Filimonas lacunae: one gene and its partner. The protein of the gene in region 1 interacts with the protein of each later gene in a pairwise test. Links are inferred from orthologs where the notes say so. Each region holds a gene or a part of one and is shown in the gene's direction. Other genes may lie near its edges.

Region 1 (12,500 bases):
AATCAAAGCCCGCCCTTTTGGAGATATAGTTTTCTATATCAGCCGCATTCACGGTAGTATGATAAAAAGTACTGTTTAAACCACGGATAATACTTCTGAACAAACTGTCGTTACCCATACCGTGCCGTATGGTATGCAACATATTACCTCCTTTAGGATACATATCCCCACTACCCTGCGCGTTTACACCATAAACAGGAATAATAGGCGCATCGTTACGTATACCGGCGCGAATACCATAGTTGTAAGCATTACCCGCTTCCTCACCGAATATATAATCTGCAAAAAGGGTTTCGCTGTAATTGGTAAAGCTTTCATGCACCCACATATCTGCCAGATCGTTGGTGGTGATGTTATTACCAAACCATTCATGACCACTTTCATGAATAATAATGAAATCAAATTTCAACCCCAGCCCCGAATTACTCTGATCGCGTCCGCGGTACCCGAAAGCATAGCGGTTGCCATACGAAACGGCGCTCTGGTGCTCCATACCGGTATGGGAAGCGTCTATCAGCTGGTAACCATCTTCATAAAACGGATAGGGTCCCATCCAGTATTCAAAGCTTTTCAGCATATTATGCACCTGTGTGGGCATATATTCCTTAGCACGGGCCTGGTTATAATCCAGCACCCAGTAATTAACACTTAATGGCCCCTTCTCGCCATTATATACTTCTGAAAAGTTTACATATTTTCCGATGTAAGGAATAATGCAGTAGTTGCTGATAGGGTTTACCACCGCCCAGGTGTAGGTAGTGGTACCATCGCCATTGCTTTGCTTGTGCTGCAACCTTCCGTTACCTACCGCTACCAGCGAATCGGGCACGATCATCGTTAACGAAGCGCCGCTGTCCGGCTCATCGCTCTGATGATCTTTACAGGGATACCAGATAGAAGCACCCAGTCCCTGGCAGGCCACCGTCATGTAAGGGCGACCCAGCGAGTCTTTACCCCATACCCAGCCACCATCCCACGGCGGCCTGATGGCTTCATGCACCTTGCCGCCATAATAAATATCCACCCGGTGTATGCTACCCTTCTGTTGCTCCGGCATCCACACATGCCAGGCATTGCCTTCTTTTTCAAACGGCACCCGTTGTATTCCATCCCACAGCACACTGTCAATAACCAAAGGTTTCTGCAAATCCAGCTGCATTTTGCGCCCCTTATTAGCCTGGGTTACCTGGTAGCGAAGACTGTTTTTACCGGTAATGGTTTTACTACCCTCATCTGGCTTTACCGTAATGGCATAATATAGCACATTCCACCAGCTTCTCTCCGGTGTAATGCTGCCCCGCAACGTGTCGGCATGCGTATAGGCAGGCTTCTGCGCCAGCGCACTACCGGTTAATAAAACACCCGCCAGCAGGCTTATGCAGGCACTGATAAATAAACGTATACTATACATAATCATTCAAAAATCAAACATACTTATCACCAACGACTAACGCTATACCGTTATTATCTGGCTTTTGCCGAATATTAACTGGCAAAAAAAGGTATTTGCTAATTTTAATACAAACCACTATACATATGAGCAACAACGAAATCAAAAAGGAAGATATCAAACAGGAGGTGTTTGACCTGTATGATGACTATGCCCATAACCGCCTTAACCGGCGCGATTTTATGGAGAAGTTATCTATTTATGCAGTGGGTAGCCTTACCCTTACTTCCCTGATGGGCTTTTTGATGCCTGATTATAAAAACACATGGCAGGTGCCTGCCAACGACTCCCGCCTAACTACCGAAACCATACAATACTCCTCTGAAAAAGGGGGCGGCACTATAAAAGCACAACTATCGCAGCCCGTTAACAACACTAAAAAACTGGGTGGCATTATTGTGGTGCATGAAAATCGTGGCTTAAACCCTTATATAGCCGATGTAGGCCGTCGTGCGGCGCTGGCAGGCTTTATCAGCATTGCTCCTGATGCCTTAACCCCTTTAGGGGGATACCCGGGTGATGACGAAAAGGGCCGTGAGCTGCAAAGCAAAAGAGATAAGAATGAAATGCTGGAAGATTTTATAGCCGCCTATGAATACCTGAAAAATCACAAAAACTGCAATGGTTATGTTGGAGTGGTAGGCTTTTGTTTTGGCGGCTGGATATCGAACATGATGGCTGTGCGTGTACCCGGCCTGGCAGCTGCTGTTCCTTTTTACGGCAGCCAGCCTGCAAAAGAACTGGTGCCACAGATAAAAGCGCCCTTACTATTGCACTACGCTTCACTGGACACCCGCATTACAGAAGGATGGCCGGCTTACGAAGAAGCATTAAAAGAAAACCATAAAGAATACACCGGGTATATTTACCCCAACGTAAATCACGGTTTTCACAACGATACCACTCCCCGTTATGACAAAGCCGCTGCCGAACTGGCGTGGCAACGTACTATTGATTTCTTTACCAAAAAGCTCAGTTAAACAATAGCGGAAATGATATAACAAAGGGGCCTGTTTTTGGGCCCCTTTCACTAAAATAAACCAGTATATTTTTTAATAAGGCTTGATATATGCGATATTAATACCATGAAAGCAATCATCCTGACATCCATTCGGAATATATCCACAAGAAGAGATCATTCCCCTGTTTTTGGTTTCAAAGTAAGTAGTAGCATCCCCTCTTTTTACCAGCCAGTCTACCCTGGCCTTCTCATAAATATCATCCAGGGTTAAAATAACACTGTCTATACCATGAGTCAGTAAACTGCTTTCATCTTCCGTCCATTGAATTAAAACAGTAGAATTACCTGTACCATCATTTGCATATTGTTTGCTGGTATAGGAACGCCCTGTTACTTTACCCGCTTGCACCGTAACTAAGGTTTCGGAACCAAAGCCAAATACAGAAGAAGTAACCGTCAAATATTGATAGGAATTATGAGAAGAATCTTTAAACCGCAACCAGGTTTGATAGCTTTGATCAAACTCACTTCTATAAGCCAGGCTCTCCTTCTTACAGGAAACCAGCGTTAACACTATCAACAATGCCAAAAGGCTATACCATTTTTTCATAATACAGGTTTTATACATCATCAACACTGATGAATAAACCTTGTATTTCGTTGCACGTAATTTTTTATTTTTTACTACAGCCGTTTTTCCAGCTGCGAGCGCAGGCTGGAAAAAGCAGTTACTTCCGGGTCCAGCAAACATATCCTGTTGACCCATAATAACGCATCGTGCAGTGCCGACTTTTCAGTATCGGGTAACCTGGTAAAAGCCTTTATCACGGTATACAGTTTACCACAAACTTCTTTGGTATAAATATGTTCTGCCAGTTTTCTTTCTTCACTAAAACCCGGTATAGAAGCGCTATCCTTTGCTCCCGTTAAAAATGGTTGCATAATATCGGCAAACATAGCCGCATCTACCGTACGCATGCTATCCACCGGAATATCCATCAAGCCTGCTGTAAGCGCATACCCTGTAGTAATCAGCTGCTTGTAATCCCTCACCATATCATAATATACCAGCTTCATGCGTAGCGTATTATAACGCGAACCCGCATCCAGCCCCGGCAGCTTATCCATTAACTGCAATAGCTGTTTTATCACCATCACATTTTTATTATCCAGCTCTTTAGCTATGCCACGGCTACACAAACGGTACATATTACCAGCCACTTGTTGTTGAGCTGTATCGCTTAACCCATCGTAATGTGCGAGAAAATATCCCAGGGCGGCCGTTTGGGTGTTCATCAGGTATTTGCCTAAAAATACCATCGTTTGCTCCTGTGCCATCTGCGTATAAGAAAGACCGTTAAAGTAAGCATCCAGCACTTTGCTATTATCCATGTCGGCCCGCTTTAGCTTATCCAGGTAAGCATGCAAAAAGCCCGTATCACGCGCCCCATTATCAAAACGCTCTTCCAGGCTGGCCAGGTTATCTTTTTGAACAGCTATCTGTAAAGCTTCTTTCCCCGTTTGCACAAACGGCTTCTCTTCCTGTTCGCCCACACGCTTGTGCAGCAGGTAGCCACCGCTGTTCAGATACAGGAAAGTAGGATATGCTTTTACATTAAACTTACGGGCAATATCCACCCCTTCCCCCTTCTCCGCATCTAAACGGTAATTCACAAACTCCGCATTATACACCTCGCCCACTTTATCAGCGGTAAATATATTCCGGTCCATCAACTTACAAGGACCACACCAGCTGGTATACACATCTATAAAAACAGGTTTTTGTAATTGCTGCGCGGTATCCAGCAACGCCTTCCAGCTACCCTCAAAAAAGCGGATACCTTTTTTATCTGTCTCCTGGGCAGTGGCAGTAATTACGGCAAAACAGAGTAAGCATACAAAGGCAAGTCTAATCGTATTCATATATCGTCAGGTTAATAGCAATCAAAAGAAATAATATATTCTTTGGCAGCATTAGCAGTGCTATGGCCGCGTTGTGTATTTGCTGTGTGGCAAAAAATCGTTAGCAATGCTAACGGGTATGCAGTTATTTTTTTCATATTACCATACTGCTTTTCATAACAGAGCCTTTCAAATATATCTAATTATTACATATAAATCCCTTCCTGTGATGAGCGGTGTTACGGGAAAGTTGCGGTAAGCCGCAGGAAAAAGCGGTAACTTTAATAGATGAAAACTCCCCTTCTATTGCTGCACGGCGCCATTGGAGCATCGTGTCAGCTGAAAACGATTGCCGGCTTATTAGCTTCTGATTACGATGTGCATTTATTAAACTTTCCGGGTCATGGTGGCGAAGCGTTTCCTGAAGAAGCATTTTCCATCCCGTTGTTTTCTACATCGGTGCACCACTACATACAAAAACACCAGCTAAAACACCCGGTTATATTCGGCTATAGTATGGGCGGCTATGTAGCCATGCACCTGGCAAAACAACATCCGCAACTGATACGTAAAATCATTACCCTCGGCACTAAGTTTCACTGGGATGAAACCATAGCTAACCGCGAAACAAAAATGCTGAATCCGGAAACTATTGCCGCTAAAGTGCCGGTGTTTGCTGCAGGTCTGGAAGCCATTCATGCCCCTAATAACTGGCGGGAAGTGCTGCAGCGCACCACTGATATGCTGTTGGCCATGGGACAATCCAATCCACTACAGCCAGAGGATTATAAAACCATTCAAACGCCTGTGCTGATTATGCTGGGCGACAGGGATAAAATGGTTACCCTGGAAGAAACGGTAAACACCTATAAAAATCTGCCCAATGCCCATCTGGCAGTGCTGCCAGATACGCCACACCCTATTGAGCAGGTAAATGCCGAAATGATCAACTGGTTTATACGGCAATAAAACGATAGCAGGTGATAGTAAAATTATTGCCCCGGAAAGCCGGCCAGGTCTTTAGGCACCATTCCATGCGCTTTGCTATCTTCCGTAGCCCACACAGCCATAGCATATAACACCGGTTGCAATCCCCTGCCCGAATCGGTAAGACTATAGGTTACATAAGGTGGCACTACCGGCTTTGCTTCCCGCACCACCAGGTTATCGTTTTCCAGCTGCTTCAGGTGCTGTATCAGCACTTTTTCCGTTACAGCGGGTATTGCCTTTTTCAGCTCGCTGTAACGTTTACTGCCCGAAAGCAGGTGAAACAGGATGATGGGTTTCCAGTAACCGCCAATTTTCTCCATCACATACGTAACCGGGCATTCGTTGAATGCAATCTGCTTGTTCTCCTGTATGGTAGAACTTTCTTTTACCTGTGCCATAGATACATACTCTGGGGTAAGTACTTGTAAAAAAGTAAGTACAAAAATAGCTTTGTGTTATTATATACAAAAAGAAGAATATGAAAGTTACCATTACCGGATCATTGGGCAATATCAGCCAGCCACTGGCCAAACAACTATTACAGGCAGGACATACCGTAACCATCATCAGCAGCGACCCCAACAAAAAAGCAGCTATTGAGGCCCTGGGCGCTATAGCCTCCATTGGAGCACTTGGCGATGTGGCTTTTGTTACCAGCGCCTTTACCGGCGCAGACGCCGTTTATACCATGATACCACCCTTTTTTGGCGCCAGCAACTACCGTGAGTATGTAGCCAATGCCGGCCGCATTTACGCACAGGCCATTGCCAGCGCAGGCATTAAAAAAGTAGTGAACCTCAGCAGCATAGGTGCACACCTCGAAAGCGGTACCGGCCCTATTGCCGGGCTGCACGATGCCGAAATAGCACTGAACCAGCTGGAAAACGTTGCCATTAAACACGTTCGCGCCCCGTTCTTTTACATCAACTTTTATAATGATATTCCGCTGATAAAACACCAGGGCATTATGGGTGCCAACTACCCTGCCAGCACCCGCCTGGTGATGGTGCATCCGGCAGACATTGCCGCTGCTGTAGCAGAAGAATTACAGCAAAACTTTACTGGCAAAAGCATACGCTACCTGGTAAGCGACGACCGCACAGTAGGAGAATCTGTTGCCGTATTGGCCAACGCTATTAGTAAACCCAGCTTACCCTGGGTGGAGTTTACCGATGAACAATCTGAAAACGGCATGTTACAAGCCGGATTACCGCCCGTAATGGCTACTATTTTTACCGAAATGGGCGCAGCACTGAGAAAAGGTATTTTATGGGAAGACTACGATAAAAACAAGCCTGCCCAACATGCGGCTCATTCACTGGAAATGTTTGCACAGGAGTTTGCAGCCCGGTTTGCTGCTGAATAAGCTTTTGCATCTCCCGTTATCCAAAAGACGCTTCTTTATCAGGCAGTAAAGAAGCGCCTTTTATACTTATAAACCTACCTCCAATTTCCCTTTAGCCAGTTTCCTGTAACTTCCGGCCCCAAAAGCGTATTTTTTTGTTAGTTTGCAACCAAACTGTTTTACAAAAACTATGGACGTTAAAATAGAAGCCAGCTGGAAAGAGGCATTACACCAGGAATTTTCCCGGCCTTATTTCGGAGAAATATCGGCCTTTTTGAAGACAGAAAAAATGCAGAATAAGGTTATTTACCCTCCGGGGGCGCTAATTTTTAACGCATTTGATAAAACACCTTTTGACGAAGTGAAAGTGGTGATTTTGGGCCAGGACCCTTACCATGGCCCAGGCCAGGCAATGGGTTTAAGCTTTTCGGTACCTGAAGGCGTTACCCCGCCCCCTTCACTGGTGAACATTTATAAAGAGTTGCATAAGGATATTGGTATGATCATACCTAAAACAGGCGATTTAACTCCCTGGAGCAAACAAGGCGTGTTGCTGTTAAACGCCGTGCTTACGGTACGAGCCAACGAACCCGCCAGTCATAGTAAAGTAGGCTGGATGAGCTTTACCGATGCTGTTATCCGCAAAATTTCGGACGAGAAGAAAGGTGTGGTATTCCTGTTGTGGGGCAAATTTGCACAGGAAAAGCAAATACTCATTGATGAAACCAAACACCATGTACTAAAAGCGGCGCACCCCTCGCCTTTCAGTGCCGATAAAGGCTTTTTTGGATGTAAGCACTTTAGCAAAACCAACGAACTATTAGCGAAGCAGGGATTAGACCCAATTGACTGGACAGTATAATTAACGATAGATAGAAAGAGTACCTTAAGAAGAAACTAGATTGAAATGAACTTTTTGAAGAATGTATTTGGCAGGATTTGGGCATTATGGGGGTTAAGCACCTTTTTTGCCACCATGATGGTAGCTATTTTATTTTATCTACCCTGTTTTCTCATGCGTGAACCATATGCCGCCCGCTGGCACCGTAGTGTGTCACGTGTGTGGATGAGCATTTTTTTGACCCTGGTGGTTTGCCCCCTGCGCACAAAAGGACGCGAAAACTATATCAAAGGGCGCAATTACGTGGTAGTTTGTAACCACCGCAGCCTGATGGATGTGCCTGTTACAACTCCTTTCATGCCCAATGCCAACAAAACCATTGCTAAAAAAAGCTTTGCCCTGGTTCCCATTTTCGGTTGGATCTATTCTTTAGGCAGTGTGCTGCTGGATCGTAAAAGTGCGGTAAGCCGCCGTAAAAGCTTTGAGCAAATGCGCAAAGTGCTGGCTATTGGCCTGGATATGGTCATCTACCCGGAAGGAACCCGCAACAGGACTTCCGCCCCATTGAAAAACTTTTATGATGGAGCGTTCCGGCTGGCAGTTGTTGCCGAAAAACCCATTATCCCGGTTTTAATATTCAACACAGATAAAGTACTTCCTACCAATAAGTTTTTTTACATGATGCCACACAAACTGGAAATGCACTTTCTGCCACCAGTACAGGTAAATGCAGGTGATAATGTAAACGAACTAAAAACAAGGTTGTTTAATGAGATGTCGGCTTATTATGCCGCCCATAAAAAGGGATAAACTTCTTCTACTACCTGTTACAGGCATAATTTTAGCGTTTTACCTTTCAAAACGTGCTTTTTTTTGCAGAAAAAGCACGTTTTACTTTATACAACATAAAAATGTACATGTGCAGCGTACCACTGCACATCTGCCGCAGCCCATGTTCAATGTTCCCGGGCATAGTACACATCTGCCATTGTGATAAAAAACATGTTCCGGGTTATACTGCACATGTTGCGCAACATACGGAAGATGTCACCTGCAACAATACAGTTCGTCGTAGCATCCTGCACATCTACCCGACGGCAATGCATATGTTACGCAAGACGCTTACAATATTCCCTATAATGTTGCAGATGTGCATTGTAACAAAATACATGTGCATTACACCCCTGCAGACATAACAGCCCCCATTTGCAGGATTACCTATGACCGGACAAATGTGAATTTACACACATCACATCTGCCCTGCCGTGCGTGAGATATTTTTACCAATAATGCAGATGTGACGCATTACGCAGAACATGTTACCGAAAATACATAAGATGTTATCCGGCACCAGACACATCTCCCGTGGTAAAGTGCAGATGTATTGTGTAATGTTTCAGATGTACAGGAAGATGCAACACACATTACCAGGGAGGTGTACTACAATTCAGGCAACAGAGCAGTTGTACTGCAGAATATTGCAGCTTAGCTCTATACCACGGCAATTGTTACAGAGCATGCGCCAGATGTGCAGTACCAGGCAGCAACACCCAATAATTACCGCGAGAAAAGAAGGCCTGACCCGTGCATAGTAAAAAATTACAGTTGGAAGATTATTTTACTCCATACAGGTTGTGGCAAACCACTTACATCATAAAAGTTTTCCGTAATAGCCGTAACCTGGTTATCCTGTAAGGCAAAAGAAAGCAGCACAGAGCCATTGCTCACCTCCTTACCTGCTGCATCAACCGGCGGATTATTTGCATACCATTCCACTCCTGCCAGATTTTGCAGCGAGCTGGCGTTGCCAAAAGGAATGGCACCATGCCCCAGGCAGCGGCAATAAGTGTTCGTGGCAAAGTCTCCGATTGTTACAGGCGAATTATACACTATGCCATTATGTATATGCCCCCAGTACCAGGCATACGGATCGCCCCCTAATGCATTGCTAACCTGGTTCCAGAAAGGAGTATAATATGCCTGTGTATCATTAGAACAATTATACTCAAACCCATTATGATGTGTCAACACAATTACTTTAGCAGGCTGTAATTGCAGGCTTTTAATCCAGCTGGCCTGCTCATTGCCTATATTACCATACATATAAGCATGCGTTACATCTGCATAAAAAGCAGAATCCAGGCAAAGCAAGGTCCAGTCGCCACATTGCAGCGCATAGTAGGTAGCTCCTCCTTGTTTGGCAAATACCCGCGAAGCCAGTGCCACATCCAGCAGCCCATGTGCGCCGCAATACATTTCGTGGTTAGAGTTTAAGGTAAAAGAAGCGCCTGCATAAGCATCCGGCCATATACTTAATAAATGATCCTGTTCTTCGCCAGTGGCATAGTAATGCGTATAATCATCCCCCGGTGTGCCAGAGTAATATACATCACCTAAATGCACCAGGTAATCCGGCTGCAAGCCCACCAACTGGTTCATCACTGTTTGGGCTACTTCTGTGCCACTACCCCAATCGCCCAGCATGCCAATTTTCACTTCCACATCGGTAGCTTTATTCAATGTTATTACAGGCGGGGGTGCAGGCAGCACGCCATTATCATAATAAATAATAGTCACTACCAGGTTAAAAAAGGCCACAAACCAGCCCTGATCGTAGGTTTCATACAGATTAGTGCCCAGTATGCTGCCATCGTCATACACCAGGTTGTTCTCGTCCAGTCTTTTATAGTTCGATTCTTTTAATTGCGAAGTGGGCATAGGCAAGCCATAATATACCAGGGCTATTTTCAGTATCCATAGCCCATGCATAATATCCTTGTCTTTAATATAAGAAGAAGCATGGTTAATCCAGAACAGGAACAACCCGGCATCTACACTGCCTTCCCCTTTCTGGTAACCAGGTGGAGCTACAGGCGCCGGTTTTTGAATAGTCCACTGTCCTTCGCGCTGCATATACAGAATTAACTCGTATTCGCTGTATTGCAAATAATGCAGTAATAACTGGATATAGCCCGCGATGGAATGATCGGCAGCAAGCCTGCGGTGAAGTGCTTCTACATTAAGAGTGTCGGTTTGCATTGTTTTTTATGGATCAGGCAGTTGAGATAATAATTAACTAAATATAATACATTTTATAAGCATCTGCAAGTACCTGTTGCATTATTTGTGTGTTAATAGCAGTCATAACAACCACCTCTTCACTATTATTATCCATATATCATTTATAGTTATACATGCGCTGCAATCCCCCCCACCCGTATACGTGTTCCATTGCAGCAAAAAGCCGCACCTGCTGCGTTTAAAAGCAGTGAAAAAGAAATAGTATTTCACAATAAACAAAAAAAATATACCTTTGCAGTCTATTCACCTGATTGTGTAACCTTAAATACACAATACCATGACTGAACAATTGTACATATAATCCATTCCGGAAAGTTTGCCCACGCAGGCAAAAGCATCTCTTTATTACATAGGGTTTCCCTTATTATTATCACGTATAACTGACAAGTCATGCACAGTTTATTGATACAAATTACCGCAGGACGCGGGCCGGCAGAGTGTTGCCGTGCCGTAGCCCGGGTACATGAATTATTATTGAAAGAAGCCAGAACAGCTGGCATTAGTATAGAAACAACCGAACAACAAAAGGCGGCTGTCAAAGGCACCTTCTATTCCATCACCATGCTGGCCCGGGGTGAAGCCCTGCCTGCATTTATGCAAAACTGGCAAGGTACCATTGCCTGGATTGCACCAAGTCCTTACCGTACCATGCACAAACGTAAAAACTGGTTTATAGGCGTGCAGGCTTTTAATATGCAACAACAGGTGCAATGGAACGAAGCAGATGTGGCGCTGGACACCTGCCGGGCTTCAGGGCCAGGCGGACAGAATGTGAACAAGGTAGAAACAGCCGTAAGAGGAACCCACAAACCTTCGGGCATTCAGGTGCTGGCTATGGACAGCCGCTCACAGCTGCAAAACAAAAAGCTGTGCCTGGAAAGGCTCAAAGCCAAAGTATTACAATGGCAGGCTGCGCAATTACTGCAAAACCAGCAAAGCCAATGGCAGGAACACAATGTGCTGGAACGCGGCAACCCCGTGCGCACGTTTAAACAGCCCTTACTGTAAACTTACAAATCTTCAAAACGTAAGAAGCCTGGCGGCATGGCCAGGCTTCTTACATTTAAACCGTATTATCAATAGCAACGGGATAGAAGTATCACCTGCTTATAAAAACAAGTTACGCAAACCTATCAGCGGTCAATACATACCACTCTAAATCCCTGGTTACTGAAAGAAGCATGTGGATTTACCCGGCCTATATCTACATTGTTGAAAAAACCACAGGCGTAGCGACTGCACCACCACGATCCGCCACGGGCATGTACCGATTGCTCTCCTTTTTTCACATGACCTTCGCAAAATTCAAACACGTTGCCATATACATCATATAAGCCATACGCATTCGGCTGAAAGCTACCCACCGGCGAAGTATACATATATCCATCTGTAGAATCAGCAGTTAAATGATCGTGCCCATGCCAGATGTTGGCATACTGGCCGGCCTGCTGTATATCATCACCCCAGAAATAAGCAGTACTGGCCCCGGCGCGTGCTGCAACCTCCCATTCATCCAACGTGGGCAAACGCACGCCTGCCCATTGGCAGTAAGCTTGTATATCATGGTAACTGATAGTGGTTACCGGGTGGTTTATTTTGCCATCAATACCACCGTGCGCAATACCATTCGGAAAGCGCCAACAGGCGGTACTGTCTTCCTTCCACCTGAACTCGTCCAGGCCTGGTTCAAATACCAGGGCATTATGTCGCTTTTCGGCATCGGTAATGTATTGGGTGGCCGCAACAAAAGCAACAAACTGGCGATTGGTTACCTCCGTAGCCCCTATATAAAAGCTGTTTACCTGCACGGTATGCAGGGGATTAAAGGCATGACCTTTTCGCCCCAGGGTATATGGCCCGGCTGGAATACGCACAAAGTCTGTATCAGAAACGGTTCCAAACAAGGTGGCTATATGTAAGAGTATACCTG
Region 2 (12,641 bases), 2.7 Mb from region 1 along the record:
ACCTGGTACAGCTACAATATGATAGTCAACTTAACACCACACCACTTGCTACCCTGCTGCAACAGAACCGTCAGCGCGACATGCATTTGCAACGTACTACCTGCGGCATTCATAAAGATGATATAGACATTTTCATGAATGGACTTATATTTAAAAATATAGCCTCCCAGGGACAGCGTAAAAGCCTTTTATTTGCCATCAAGCTTTCAGAATTCATTACCTTGAAGCAGCATAAGGGCTTTACCCCGGTGTTGCTGCTGGACGATGTTTTTGAAAAACTGGATGCCAGTCGTATGCATAATTTACTGCACCGCGTTTGTGTAGAAGAAGAAGGCCAGGTATTTATTACTGATACCCATAAAGAGCGCCTGGAAAAAGCTTTTACAGATTTGTCAGTTGTCTACCAACTCGTTCAATTGTAAACTACATTTGCACTATGGAAATGTCATTAGGAGATGCCATGAAGGCGTTTATTCAAAAGAGCAGGCTAAAGAATGGTATCCGCGCCGTTCAGATAGAAGAAGTATGGGAACAACTGATGGGTAAAACCATCTCGAAATACACCGAAAAAATCCAGATCATCAACAACACCCTGTTCATACGCACCAGCGTAGGCCCACTAAAACAAGAGTTACACTACCAGAAACCCCAGATCATTCAAAGGGTAAACGAAGCCCTGGGCGAAAAACTGATCACCGAAGTGGTGATACAGTAATAGCTATAGCGTCTTCAATTCCGCCTGCATATCCTTTCAGGCGGAATTGAACTAACTGCGACTAACCTTGGTAAAAAATGAAAAATACACTTTCTGCCAACCAATCAATCCAACAATAAACCATTGTATCTGCATGGTTTAGCCTTTCCCCCTTCTCCATTGTCCTCTTTTTGTCCCCGGTAAGTTCAGGGAGTGGAAGAATATATATAGGATATTGCTAATCATTGATTTTTTATTCAGCAACCAAACTAACAAAACAACTTATGCTTAACACACCTGTAAGCAACCCTGTTAGAGGTATTGCCTTATTATGTGCATGCCTCACCCTAACAGTAACCTGTATTTTTGGCCAGTGGCCGGGTGGTGTATCCGGGTCACTTACCACCTGGTTTAAAGCCAATACCACAGGCAATATTATTATACCTAACACCACCACTAATGGGGTGTCGCAATGGAACAGTGAAAAAGGCACGTTTTCCATTACCCAGGCCACTGCCAGCCGCCAGCCCGTTTTTACGGCCACTAACACCACAAACGGCAGTTTTAATTTTAATCCCTTTGTGCAGTTTAGCAAAACCAGTAATACGGTTTTATACAACACCTCTAATACCGACAATCTGCTGGGTAATAATGGCAGTATATTTATGGTTATTAACACCTACCGCACTATTGCCGATGGCAACCCCAGTAGTTTTACTTATAAAAATAGTGTTACCAACTCTTCCATTGCGTACCAGTTTAAACCCGGCTTTCGTATTCAAACAGGCGATGGTATTTCGGGCAGCACGGCCGATTATTATAACTGGGGCGCACCACTTCCCTCCCCTGCTCCTACCTATCCGGAAACCTCCGGTATTTTACTTACTGCTAAAGGTGTAGACAAAGCCACTACCGACAAATTTTTCAATGGCAGACGCAATGGCGATTCCATAGCCATCACACACCGTTATGATGCCCCTTACGATGGCTATAGTTACACACCTTCTATATCATATGGTTTCTTCCTCGGCAGTGATGCCACTACTACAGGCGCACAAAACATGAGTTGTGGCATTGCCGAACTCATCACTTTTAACACCCTGCTTTCCGATGCGGATCAAAATAAAGTAGAAAGCTACCTGGCTATTAAATATGGAATTACCTTAACTAAAAAACACTCCTTCTATAATCTTAATTATGTGGCAGCTACCGGAACAGTGTTATGGGACACTACCGCTAACACGGGTTATTGGTATAACATTACCGGCATAGGTCGCGACGATGCATCGGGTCTGCAGCAAAAGCAATCACGCAGCATGCACAACAATGCACTCATTAGCCTGTACAATGGTTTTGGATATACCAGCCTGCCCACAGCAAACGCTACCAACAGCAATACGATAGCAACAGACAATTCCTTTTTATTAACGGCAGACAATGGCCTCTCTACCCAGATAACCCGCTGCTCTCCCGATAATCAATTAGTGCATATGGCCCGTATATGGAAAGTGCAAAAAACAGGCAGCGGTATTGACTCTGTTACCATAGCAGTAAATGCTACAGATGTACCTGCTAATGCTACCCGCCTGTTGGTGAGCGCTGACAATACTTTCCCCGCTGCTGCTACAGTAAGCTATCCTTTAAAAAGCATCAGCGGACAGTTAGCTACGGCGGTGCATTTAACAGATAAAGTATATTTCACTTTCGGTACCGATACCTTGCATGTAGCAGTAACTACAGTTCAACCAGATTGCGACCATCCTAATGCCGGCTCTGTCAGCGCCGGAGTAACAGGTGGCGTAACGCCTTATACCTATTTGTGGACGCCTTCTGCTGCCACCACAGCCAGCATTACTAATTTATCCGGAGACACTTACACATTGGCTGTTACCCACGCAGGCTGTACTTACACCACCAGCGCCACCATACAGGCTGTAGAAGCCGCCACTACGCCACAGGTAGACGATCAATCTGTATGCCCTAATCAAACAGCCACCTTCACCGTAAAGAACCCGGCTACCGGCGCTACCTATGCCTGGTATACCAGCAACACCGGCGGCACGCCACTCAGTAACACAGCACCCGGCACCAGCTATAGCACCGGCGCATTATCAGCCAGCGCCACCTATTATGTGGAAGCTATCAGCGCCACAGGTTGCAAAAGCACACCCCGCACTGCTGTTTCCGCTACGGTATTAACTGTGCTGGCACAGCCGGTGGTAACTGTTACCACTACTACACTCAACAGCATCACTTTCAGCTGGGCACCGGTAACAGGCGCTACAGGCTACCAGGTATCTGTAAACAATAGCACATATCAAACACCTAACGATCCTTCGGGCCTGTCACATACGGTTACCGACCTCACGCCTATGACGGAAGCCAGCATACGGGTAATAGCCCTGGGCGTTCAAACCTGCCAGAACAGTGCAGCAGGTGCAGCAACAGGCAAAACCTTATCAGCCGAAGTGTATATACCCAATGTGTTTACACCTAATGCAGATGGAAAGAATGATGTGTTTAAAGTATACAGCAACATTATCAGAAGCATGCAGCTGAAAGTATTTAACCAATGGGGCGAACTGATTTTTTCCAGCAGCGATAGCAACGCGGCATGGGATGGAACCTACAAAGGCAAGCCGCAACCGGTAGGCATTTATGTGTATGCCATCAAAATAACATTAACCAACGGCAACCAGGTAATACGAAAAGGAGACATTAACCTGCTTCGTTAATTCAAGTTCATCCAATAAAATCCCCCCAAATACAAAGGCCGCTATTGCAGGAAGTTTCCTGTATATAGCGGCCCTTTGCTTTCCAGGCGGAATAGCTTAGTATATAAATTTCCTTGTGCTAAATCCTTCACCTACCCAGCCATTGTTAATAGTTTCCTCTACAATGGGAGCCAGGGCTTTATCCTGTAAGGCTTCACGCACCAGGTCGTTCACGGTAATTACTGTTTTAAATTCAAAATCGTCAAACACCGGCAGGTAGCGGGCTTTATAGGCATTCATCAGCATCATGCAATATTCGGCATCGTCATTACTGCTAACAACCGGCAAATCAGCAGACATCACTTCTTTAACCAGGGTTGATTGTGAATAGCGCCCCTGTAAAATCACCTTTCGTGCATAATCGCGTTCTGAAAAAATACCCACATACTTGCCCTGGTACATAACCACCAGGTAACTTAAATTTTCGCATTCCATGGCGCTTAACGCTTCCAGAACGGTGGCATTGGCGTCAATGTAATTGCTTTTCATTCCCTGCCTGGACAGGAGTTTAGATACGGTGCACATAGCGCTTCGGTTTATGCTGGTTTTTACCAGCGATTGACAATTTGTGAAGTGGAGGATTTAATGCAAAAAGAAAGCCACAAAAAGGCCAGGCTAAGGATTAATTGATTCTTACTCTGGGATCTATAATGCCATACAACAAGTCTGCCAGTAAATTTACAACAATAAAACAAGATGCTGTTACTAAAACACTGCCCATTACCACCGGAAAATCCAGTTTTTCCAGTGCATCTACCGTCATCTTGCCTATCCCGTTCCAGCCAAAAATGTATTCTACAAAAAAGGCACCTGCCAGTAGCTCGGCAAACCACCCAGTAATGGCTGTTACTACCGGATTTAAGGCATTACGCAGGGCATGCCGGGTAATTACCTGCCAACGGGTTAACCCCTTGGCATAAGCAGTACGTATGTAATCCTGGTCCAGCACATCCAGCATGGCGCTGCGGGTAAGTTGTGCTATTACCGCCAATGGTCTGATTCCCAAAGTAATAGCCGGCAAAATCACATTGCGCAGTTGCAGGTGTTCGCCGGTAAAAGTATCAACTTCAAACAAGCTGCCGGTCATATGCAGGCCGGTATAATCAGATAACACAAAACCGAAAATATAAGCCAGCACAATGCCCATAAAAAAAGAAGGGGCCGAAATACCCAGTATGCTGGTAAAAATGGCTGCCCCATCCCACCAGGTGTTTTGTTTTACCGCAGCCAGAATGCCCAATAATATCCCCACAATAGTAGCGATGCACATAGCTATACACGCCAGCACTATGGTTTGCGGTAATGCCTGCAGTAACATGTCCGATACGTTCCTTTTGGTTTGGTACGACCGGCGCAGGTAGGGCAACTTCACCCCTATGCGGGTGTTACCTCCTATAAAAAAGCCTTTGAGTTGTTTAGATTGGATAGCATCAGCCGTGTAAATGCTGATGGGCGATACATCGTTTGCATATAGCAGAAACTGCTTCCAGCGGGGCTGATCTAACGCCAGCTCTTTACGTATGTTTTGAATAGTGGCGCTGTCGCCGGTTTGGCCCAGCACCAGGCGGGCAGGATCGCCAAAGCCCTGAAACAGCACAAACACCAGCATCACTACTCCTACCAGTACCAGCAAGCCATATATACTTTTGCGTAGGAGTAGCTGAAGCATGTGTTGTTATTTTAGAGGTGTGTTTTCCGCATACTCTCCAGGAAAGAATTGCCGCTCTTATAGCTCTTCTTGTCCAGGATATCCGCCCGCTTCATTAAAAAGAAGGTAGGTACTACCCTGGCGGCGGTTTTTAATACGGTGGCATCCAAACCTACTATAGTTACCTTGTTCTTGTCAAACAGTTTGGCAGCAGCATCCGGTAAAGGCGTAGCCACAATCACCGGCATATTCCAGGTTCTGGCTTCGGCCAGCAACTGATCAAACACTACAGAAGCCTTACCCCAGTTATCAAAATTTTGCGCCATTACCAGCACATAAGGCACCGGTTGCTGTAAAATAGCGTTGGTAGTATCCGTACCAGATTCACTGGAAAGTTTAAAGTCTTCAATCGGGGCCACTGCGTTGCCTTTTCTAATCAGCTTATCGTACCTGTCTACATATTCATAAGTAGAGTCCAGGTCGGCAGGTATATTGTTGGCATCAAACTCTACCTCCTTGCCTGCTTTCTTATAACGGAAAGTAATAGCAAAACTGTCGATCACCGCACCCGCTGGCACTTCCATTTGTTTCACCAGGTTATTACCTTTTTTATAAGGCAAACAGTCCACAATAGGCAGGTATTGCAACACATACCACTGTAAACCACCGGTAGCCACCACAGTAAGCACCAGTCCGGCTAAAGCCGAAGAAGAAGGCAGCGTACCAATAGCCTTTTGCTTAAACACCAGCACCAGAATCAGCACCAGCAGAAAAATATCTTTCATAAAAGATTGCAATGGCGATAACGGTAAACAGTCGCCAAAACAACCACAGGTTTTTATTTTGCCCGATAACAAAGCATATCCGGTAAGGAAGGTGAAAAAGATAATCAGCAGCAGCAACAACCAGGTAAACAGGCGTATGCGCCAGCCTATAATAATAGCCACACCAGCCAGCACCTCAAACACGTTCATTACAATAGAGAAGAAAAGGGTGTAGTTATGAAAAGCATCCCAGCCCCACACTTCAAAAAACTCCTGCATTTTATAACTCAATCCTAATGGATCGTTGGCTTTAATTAAGCCGGAGAAGATAAACAACAATCCTACTATCCAACGTATAATAGTCAATACAACTTTCATTATGCTACAATTGATTAAGGGTATCGGTTAAATTAAGTTATTTTTCTCATACGACAGAATTAATGCAAACACGGCATAATTAATAATGTCGATATAGTTAGCGTCAATGCCTTCACTGATCAGCGTTTTGCCGTCATTAGCCAGTATCTGTTTAATGCGCAGCAGTTTCACCAATATCAGGTCGGCAAAACTTTCCTGGCTCATACTACGCCATGCTTCTCCGTAATCGTGATTTTTATTCAGCATGGTGTTTTTAGCCACCACTATCTGTTCTTTGTACCAGGCTGCGGCTGTTTCAGCAGGTACGTCTTCTACTGCGGGATTGTTCAGCTGTAACTGAATCAACCCTATTACACCGTAATTGATAATGCCTTTGAATTCAGAAGAGATATCATCCGCTACTTTCTGCTGCTTTTTCTCCTGTATGGTGCGAATGCGCAAAGCTTTAATAAAAATCTGGTCTACTACAGAAATGGTACGCAATACCCGCCACGAGGTGCCATAGTCTTTCGTCTTTTTCACAAAAATATCCATGCCTGCTTCCACTATTTCATCGTACTGCGTGCTGGTATCAGCCATAATCGGTTGCTTTTGATGTGGTTTGTAAGAAGCCCAAAAATAAGCGTTTATCCTACAATGTGTTTACTTTTGCACATGGTACAACGAAAAAGCAGTGCATATACACTCAATTGTAATGGCCGTTTATTAGCGCTTACCCGCCCGGTTGTTATGGGCATTATCAACACCACTCCCGATTCGTTTTACAGCGATAGCAGAAAGCAAAATATAGATACCGCCCTGGCACAGGCCGAACAGATGCTGGCGGATGGAGCTACTATATTAGACCTGGGCGGACAAAGCACCGGCCCCGGTAAACCACAGGTAGATGCCGCCACAGAAGCTGCCCGTGTAGTACCCGTAATTGCTGCCATACACCAGCGTTTTCCGGAAGCCTTTATTTCAGTAGATACTTATTTTGCCCAGGTTGCCAGGGAAAGCGCCGAAGCAGGTGCCTGCATTATTAATGATGTAAGCGGCGGCACGCTCGACATGGCTATGCTGGATACGGTAGCCGGCCTGAAACTGCCTTATGTGTGCATGCATATGAAAGGCACCACCGAAACCATGCAACAGTTTGCCCATTACGAAAACGTGACCCGCGAAGTATTGGATTTTTTTATAGAACGGCTGGAAGCCTGCAGGCAGGCAGGTATTCATGACGTGATCATCGACCCTGGCTTTGGCTTTGCCAAAACCATAGCCCATAATTTTCAGCTGTTAAAAGAGATGCATTTGTTGCAAATACTGGAAAAACCTGTTTTGCTGGGTATCTCCCGCAAATCTACCATTTACAAAACCCTGCATATTACACCCGAAGAAGCTTTAAACGGCACCACCGTTTTACATACCGTGGGGCTGCAAAACGGTGCGGTTATTTTACGGGCACACGATGTGAAAGAAGCCATGCAGGCAATACAACTGATGCAACACCTGTAACCACGCCTACAAACCAGATACCGGTTGTTGCATTTCGCGCGACAACAGAAATTCTTTAAGTTTAACGATCTTGTTGGTATTGATTAAGTCAACGCCGCAGGTAAGCAGGGCTTCCCATACTTTGGCATTTTCCGGCGCAGCATACAATCTTACCTTTTCATCGTTGCGGTGCGCTATCTGTATAAAACGGCACAGCCTGGCGCGTTGTCCGGCTGGTAAATCACCCTTGCCCGACCACGAAAGCAGGCGTTTGTATTTACAGCTGGCAGTAACAGTAGTTTGTGCTATTACCGAATCGCGGGTAAGCTTTTTTAAATCTTCATCAATAAAGGCACGACGGCTGGTTTGCGCCAGCAGGGTGTTATAAGGTCTGTGACCGCTTATTACCACCGTTACCTTGCGCTTGGTAACCACCCCATCTTCGTAGCTGGTGATAATAGATTTGTATTTTTCCAGCAGCACCTCCAGTACACGGTAAGTTCTTTCTGCGTTGGATTTAATATCTATCAGTAAAGTGATCGGATGATCGGGTAATTCCTTACCATCTTTATAGCTTCCGGTTAACAATGGTTCCAGGTATAAACGCTCCAATGTCTGCTTCTTTCTCAGGCAGGGTAACAGATGTGCCACCACCAGGTTCTCGCCCCGCAAATACACATCCGCTTCTACATACGTGTAGCCATTAGACAATGCATCATATAAAGGATTTTTACGCCAGTAGTCGTTGTGTGAAAAAGCATTGTCCAGTGTTACCACCTGCGCATTCAGTTGATAGAATACACAAAGTAACAGGCACAGGGGTATTGCACGCTTCAGGGATAACATGGGGGATTATTTGGATTTGGTATTGTAAAATAAGCTTTCCCCTGTTTCCTTGTTGTTATGAAAGTATAAAATCTACATTAAATTCTTTATACAAACAGGATATTGCTATACTCTAAAAATAAAGTATTACCAGTCACGCTGTTGTCCCGTAAACTGGGGGCATCTACCGGCGGCGGCACTTTCTGAAACTGTTCCCCTGCAAGCGTTTGCGGTACCAGCAACAAAAAAGGAGCTGCATTGCTGCAACTCCCTTTTTTATACGGATAAAGCTTATACTAGTGATGAGCGCCATGTGGTGCACCACCTGGAACAGCGCCGTGTGGTGGCATGCCAGGCATAGCAGGGCCAGCTGCTGGCGGAGGAGGTGTAGTAACGTCCAGTACTTCTACTTCAAACACCAGGTTAGAAGAAGGAGGGATAGCACCCATGCCCTGTGGACCGTAGCCCAGCATAGAAGGAACATAGATTTTACCTTTACCGCCTTTACCAAAGTAAGGTAAAGCTTCGTCCCAGCCTTTAATCACCTGACCAACACCTACAACCAGTTTAAACGGATCGGTGTGGTGCATAGAAGTGTCCATGTTGGTATCGAATACTTTGTCGTTAGACATTAAAGTACCTTTATACATAATAGAAGCCTGTTTGCCGGAATCAGCTTTTAAAGCAGCATCACCAGGAACAGTGATTTCTACAAACGCACCGGATTTGGTCTTTTGCGCTTTGATGCCTTTTTTAGTCAGGTAGTCTTCTACTGATTTTACGTCTCTTGTTTTGGCCAATTCCATTTCTTTCTTGTAATCTTCGGTAGTTTCTGCTTCAGACTTAAAGCGACCTAAGATTTTTACAGTACCATGTATCATACCACCCTTGGTAAATACATTGTTGTATTCAGGAATAGCGCCCAGTTTCTTTAAGGTATCAATGCTCAGGTTGAAAGCAATGCTGTCACCTACAGAACATTGTGGTATCACTTCCATGAAAGTGAATTTGGCACGCTGGCTGGTATCTACCATAGCGTAACCTGGAATTTTACCGTAAGTAGTGTTTAAAACGGTGTCTTTTTCAGGTAAAGCGTAAGTGATATTGAATTTGATAAAGTCACCGCCGCCCAGCTTTTCGCCGCCTTTGCCTTTGGTGATCTTGTACAATAAGCCAGATTTAGTTTTTTCGTATTTCACCTGGCATGCAGTGAATGTAGCTGCCATGGCGGCTACAAATAGTAATTGCTTCATGTTACTGTAGTTGTGCTTCGTATTGTTGTATAACTTGTTTGAATTTGCGAACTGTTACATCCAGCGAATCGCTGCTGCGACCGCCGGCAGCATTTTTATGGCCACCTCCCTCAAAATGCTCACGGGCAAAGGCGTTTACATCAAAACCATCTTTACTGCGGAAGCTCCATTTACGTTCTTCGTCACGATCAATTACCAGGGCGCCCATTTTAATACCCTGTATAGAAAGCAGGTAGTTTACCAACCCTTCTGTATCGCCGGTTTTGGCGTCAAACTTCAATAAATCGCTTTTGGGCACTACCATAATGGCAGTGTTATATTCATATAATATCTCCATGCGGTTTAACAGGGCGTTACCTAATAAACGCAGTCTGTTTTCCAGTGAGCTATCATAAATGTTCTGGTGAATGGGGGAATGTTGCAGCCCCAGATCTTTAAAATGCGCCACAATACGGTGCACATGGGCAGATGCGCCCGGAAAGCGAAACGAACCGGTATCGGTCATAATACCCGTATACAGGCAGGTGGCAATAGTTACGTCCAGCTTATCGGCATAACCCGAAGCGGCTATAAAATCATATACCATTTCGCAGGTACTGCTTTTAGCAGTGTCGCTAACGCCATAGTTAAAAGCTTCTTCCTGTGGTTGCTGGTGGTGATCTATTAATATTTTAACACATTTAGCCTGGGTAAGCAACTGCTCCATGTTTTTGGTACGGTGCAGCACGTTAAAATCCAGGCAAAACAGCCAATCGGCATTATTTACTATTGTGGCTGATTTCTCCTTATTAGCTTCATAATCAATCACTTTGTTACAATCGGGCATCCAGTTTAAGAAGCTGGCCCAGTTGGTTGGCGAAATAATCACCACCTCATGCCCCAGTGCTTTTAAAAAGTGATATAAACCCAAAGTAGACCCCATAGCATCGCCATCCGGCTTTTGATGCATGGTAATTACAGCCTTGTGCGGCTTAGCCAGTAATGGGAAAAAATATTCAATACTTTGCATACAGTGCCGGCAAAATTCAGGGATTCGGGTCATTCCTTCAAATATTATTTAGGCGGTTAGCGGCCTTCGCAATTTTTACTACTTTTGCCGGCGAAAAGTTATAACACTTTATATGAGTAACAGAACATTTACTATGATTAAGCCTGATGCTACTTCTAAAGGGCATACCGGCGCTATACTGGACCAGATTATCAAAGCTGGTTTTAAAGTAAAAGCAATGAAATGGATTCACCTGAGCACTGCACAAGCCGGCGAGTTTTATGCAGTACACAAAGAAAGACCATTTTACGGCGAGCTGGTATCTTTCATGAGCAGCGGTCCTATCGTAGCAGCCATTCTGGAGAAAGACAATGCGGTAGCTGATTTCAGAACGCTGATCGGTGCAACTGATCCTGCTAAAGCTGATGCTGGTACTATCCGTAAAAACTTCGCTTCTTCTATCGGAGAAAACGCGGTTCACGGTAGCGATAGCGATGAAAACGCAGCCATCGAAGGAAACTTCTTCTTCTCTGGTTTAGAACGTTTCTAAGCAAAAAATTAAAACCCTGCCACAATAACCGGCAGGGTTTTTCGTTTTTAATATCAGTTTTTTAAGGGTTTAGGGTTGAAAAAAGGGGCAGTGGTTTCCCACAGCCCCTTCTTCTTTTATATACTTCCTTCATTATCAGATCATTCCAAACAAGCTTCCGCCCTTAGCAAATAACCGGTCTATCTGCTTTTCCACAGCAGCATCTTTTATTAATGGCGGCGCATGGTGCGTTTTAATACGGGCATCTATTACCAGCGATCCACGGCATCCCCAATGTTTGTTTTCATAAAAACTGTTGATACCATAAATATCATGTGAGGGGTTACAACGGGTAAAGGTGATCCATAAAAAGTTATTCAGTGTAGCTGCGGTAAAGTCAGTATCATCTGTAACAATGATCAATGGTGCCTGTGCCATGTTAGGCACGCCATCTAAAGCAAGCCCGTTTTCATAATCAGCAGCACGTAACTGTTTATCCAGCAATTGCATCTCTTCCGCGGCGGTACCATAATCGATAAAAGCAGGCCCTTGCACCACCACCACACCCGGAATTACCATTTGCGCATTTTCAAAACCTTTCAGTTCTTTCAACAGCGATGGCACTTCGGTACACAAATGCCGCTGTACGGGGCCATAAGCTGCAAACACCACCTTACTGCCACTGTTTAAACCAGTACCGGAATAATCCAGGGTATCTATGGTTGTGTGTGTGTAAAAATGCACATCCCGCTGCCAGTTAATACGCTCCAGTACATATTGCATGTACGCTATAATATGATGTGTGGAAAGCTGGTTGGTATCATCAGCAGTAATAAATAAAAACTTAGCCAGGCTTAACTGCCCTGTACCCAGCACCCTGTTGGCAATGGTAAGCAGTTCCTGCGGCTGTTGCACACGCTGGTAAGGTGTGTAGCGTTCGCTGCCTATAGCCAGCAACAAAGGGTGCACCCCTGCCGCATCTACGGCATTAACTTCTTTTAATCCCGGCACCTCTGAAGGGATAGCTTTACCGGTAAGTTCGTGAATGAGCAAACCAAAGCTGGTATCTTCCTGTGGCGGACGGCCCACCACCGTAAACGGCCAGATGGCGTTTTTACGGGCATATACTTTATGCACCTTCATTAACGGAAACTGGTGGGTTAAGCTGTAATACCCCAGGTGATCGCCAAACGGCCCTTCGGGCTTGGTTTCGCCAGGATGCACTTCGCCGGTGATTACAAAATCGGCATCTGTGCTAATGCAATAGCCATCTTCATATGTATACCGGAAACGCCGGCCACCAAGCACCCCT

Evidence for each region.
Region 2: the proteins of ung (region 1) and FLA_RS19960 interact in binary tests that used the Escherichia coli proteins (3 or more experiments, as listed by UniProt). The link is inferred for Filimonas lacunae from one-to-one orthologs.

What each region holds. Positions count from the first base shown.
Region 1 is NZ_AP017422.1:2,345,666-2,358,165, reverse strand. The notes cover bases 5,949-8,674. They hold ung (uracil-DNA glycosylase), read left to right. Parts: upstream 5,949-6,838; coding sequence 6,839-7,510; downstream 7,511-8,674. Other genes in these bases: FLA_RS09320 (lysophospholipid acyltransferase family protein), read left to right, coding at 7,556-8,299; FLA_RS09330 (NmrA family NAD(P)-binding protein), read left to right, coding at 5,949-6,669. Also shown: FLA_RS09360 (M1 family metallopeptidase), read right to left, coding at 1-1,411; FLA_RS09355 (dienelactone hydrolase family protein), read left to right, coding at 1,537-2,430; FLA_RS09350 (hypothetical protein), read right to left, coding at 2,503-3,021; FLA_RS09345 (thioredoxin family protein), read right to left, coding at 3,096-4,334; FLA_RS09340 (alpha/beta fold hydrolase), read left to right, coding at 4,602-5,282; FLA_RS09335 (winged helix-turn-helix transcriptional regulator), read right to left, coding at 5,306-5,701; more of FLA_RS09330, read left to right, coding at 5,782-5,948; FLA_RS09315 (metallophosphoesterase family protein), read right to left, coding at 9,089-10,528; prfH (peptide chain release factor H), read left to right, coding at 10,961-11,578; FLA_RS09305 (formylglycine-generating enzyme family protein), read right to left, coding at 11,704-12,500. UniProt on the Escherichia coli protein: Excises uracil residues from the DNA which can arise as a result of misincorporation of dUMP residues by DNA polymerase or due to deamination of cytosine.
Region 2 is NZ_AP017422.1:5,069,437-5,082,077, forward strand. The notes cover bases 9,775-12,641. They hold FLA_RS19960 (nucleoside-diphosphate kinase), read left to right. Parts: upstream 9,775-10,933; coding sequence 10,934-11,350; downstream 11,351-12,641. Other genes in these bases: FLA_RS19950 (FKBP-type peptidyl-prolyl cis-trans isomerase), read right to left, coding at 9,775-9,812; FLA_RS19955 (DHH family phosphoesterase), read right to left, coding at 9,814-10,821; FLA_RS19965 (UbiD family decarboxylase), read right to left, coding at 11,486-12,641. In the rest of the region: DNA replication/repair protein RecF, read left to right, coding at 1-422; FLA_RS19910 (DUF721 domain-containing protein), read left to right, coding at 437-715; FLA_RS19915 (Ig-like domain-containing protein), read left to right, coding at 979-3,429; FLA_RS19920 (CBS domain-containing protein), read right to left, coding at 3,526-3,993; FLA_RS19925 (ABC transporter permease), read right to left, coding at 4,091-5,137; FLA_RS19930 (BT_3928 family protein), read right to left, coding at 5,149-6,258; FLA_RS19935 (DUF1599 domain-containing protein), read right to left, coding at 6,286-6,837; folP (dihydropteroate synthase), read left to right, coding at 6,913-7,755; FLA_RS19945 (PI-PLC domain-containing protein), read right to left, coding at 7,762-8,580; more of FLA_RS19950, read right to left, coding at 8,856-9,774. UniProt on the Escherichia coli protein: Major role in the synthesis of nucleoside triphosphates other than ATP. The ATP gamma phosphate is transferred to the NDP beta phosphate via a ping-pong mechanism, using a phosphorylated active-site intermediate.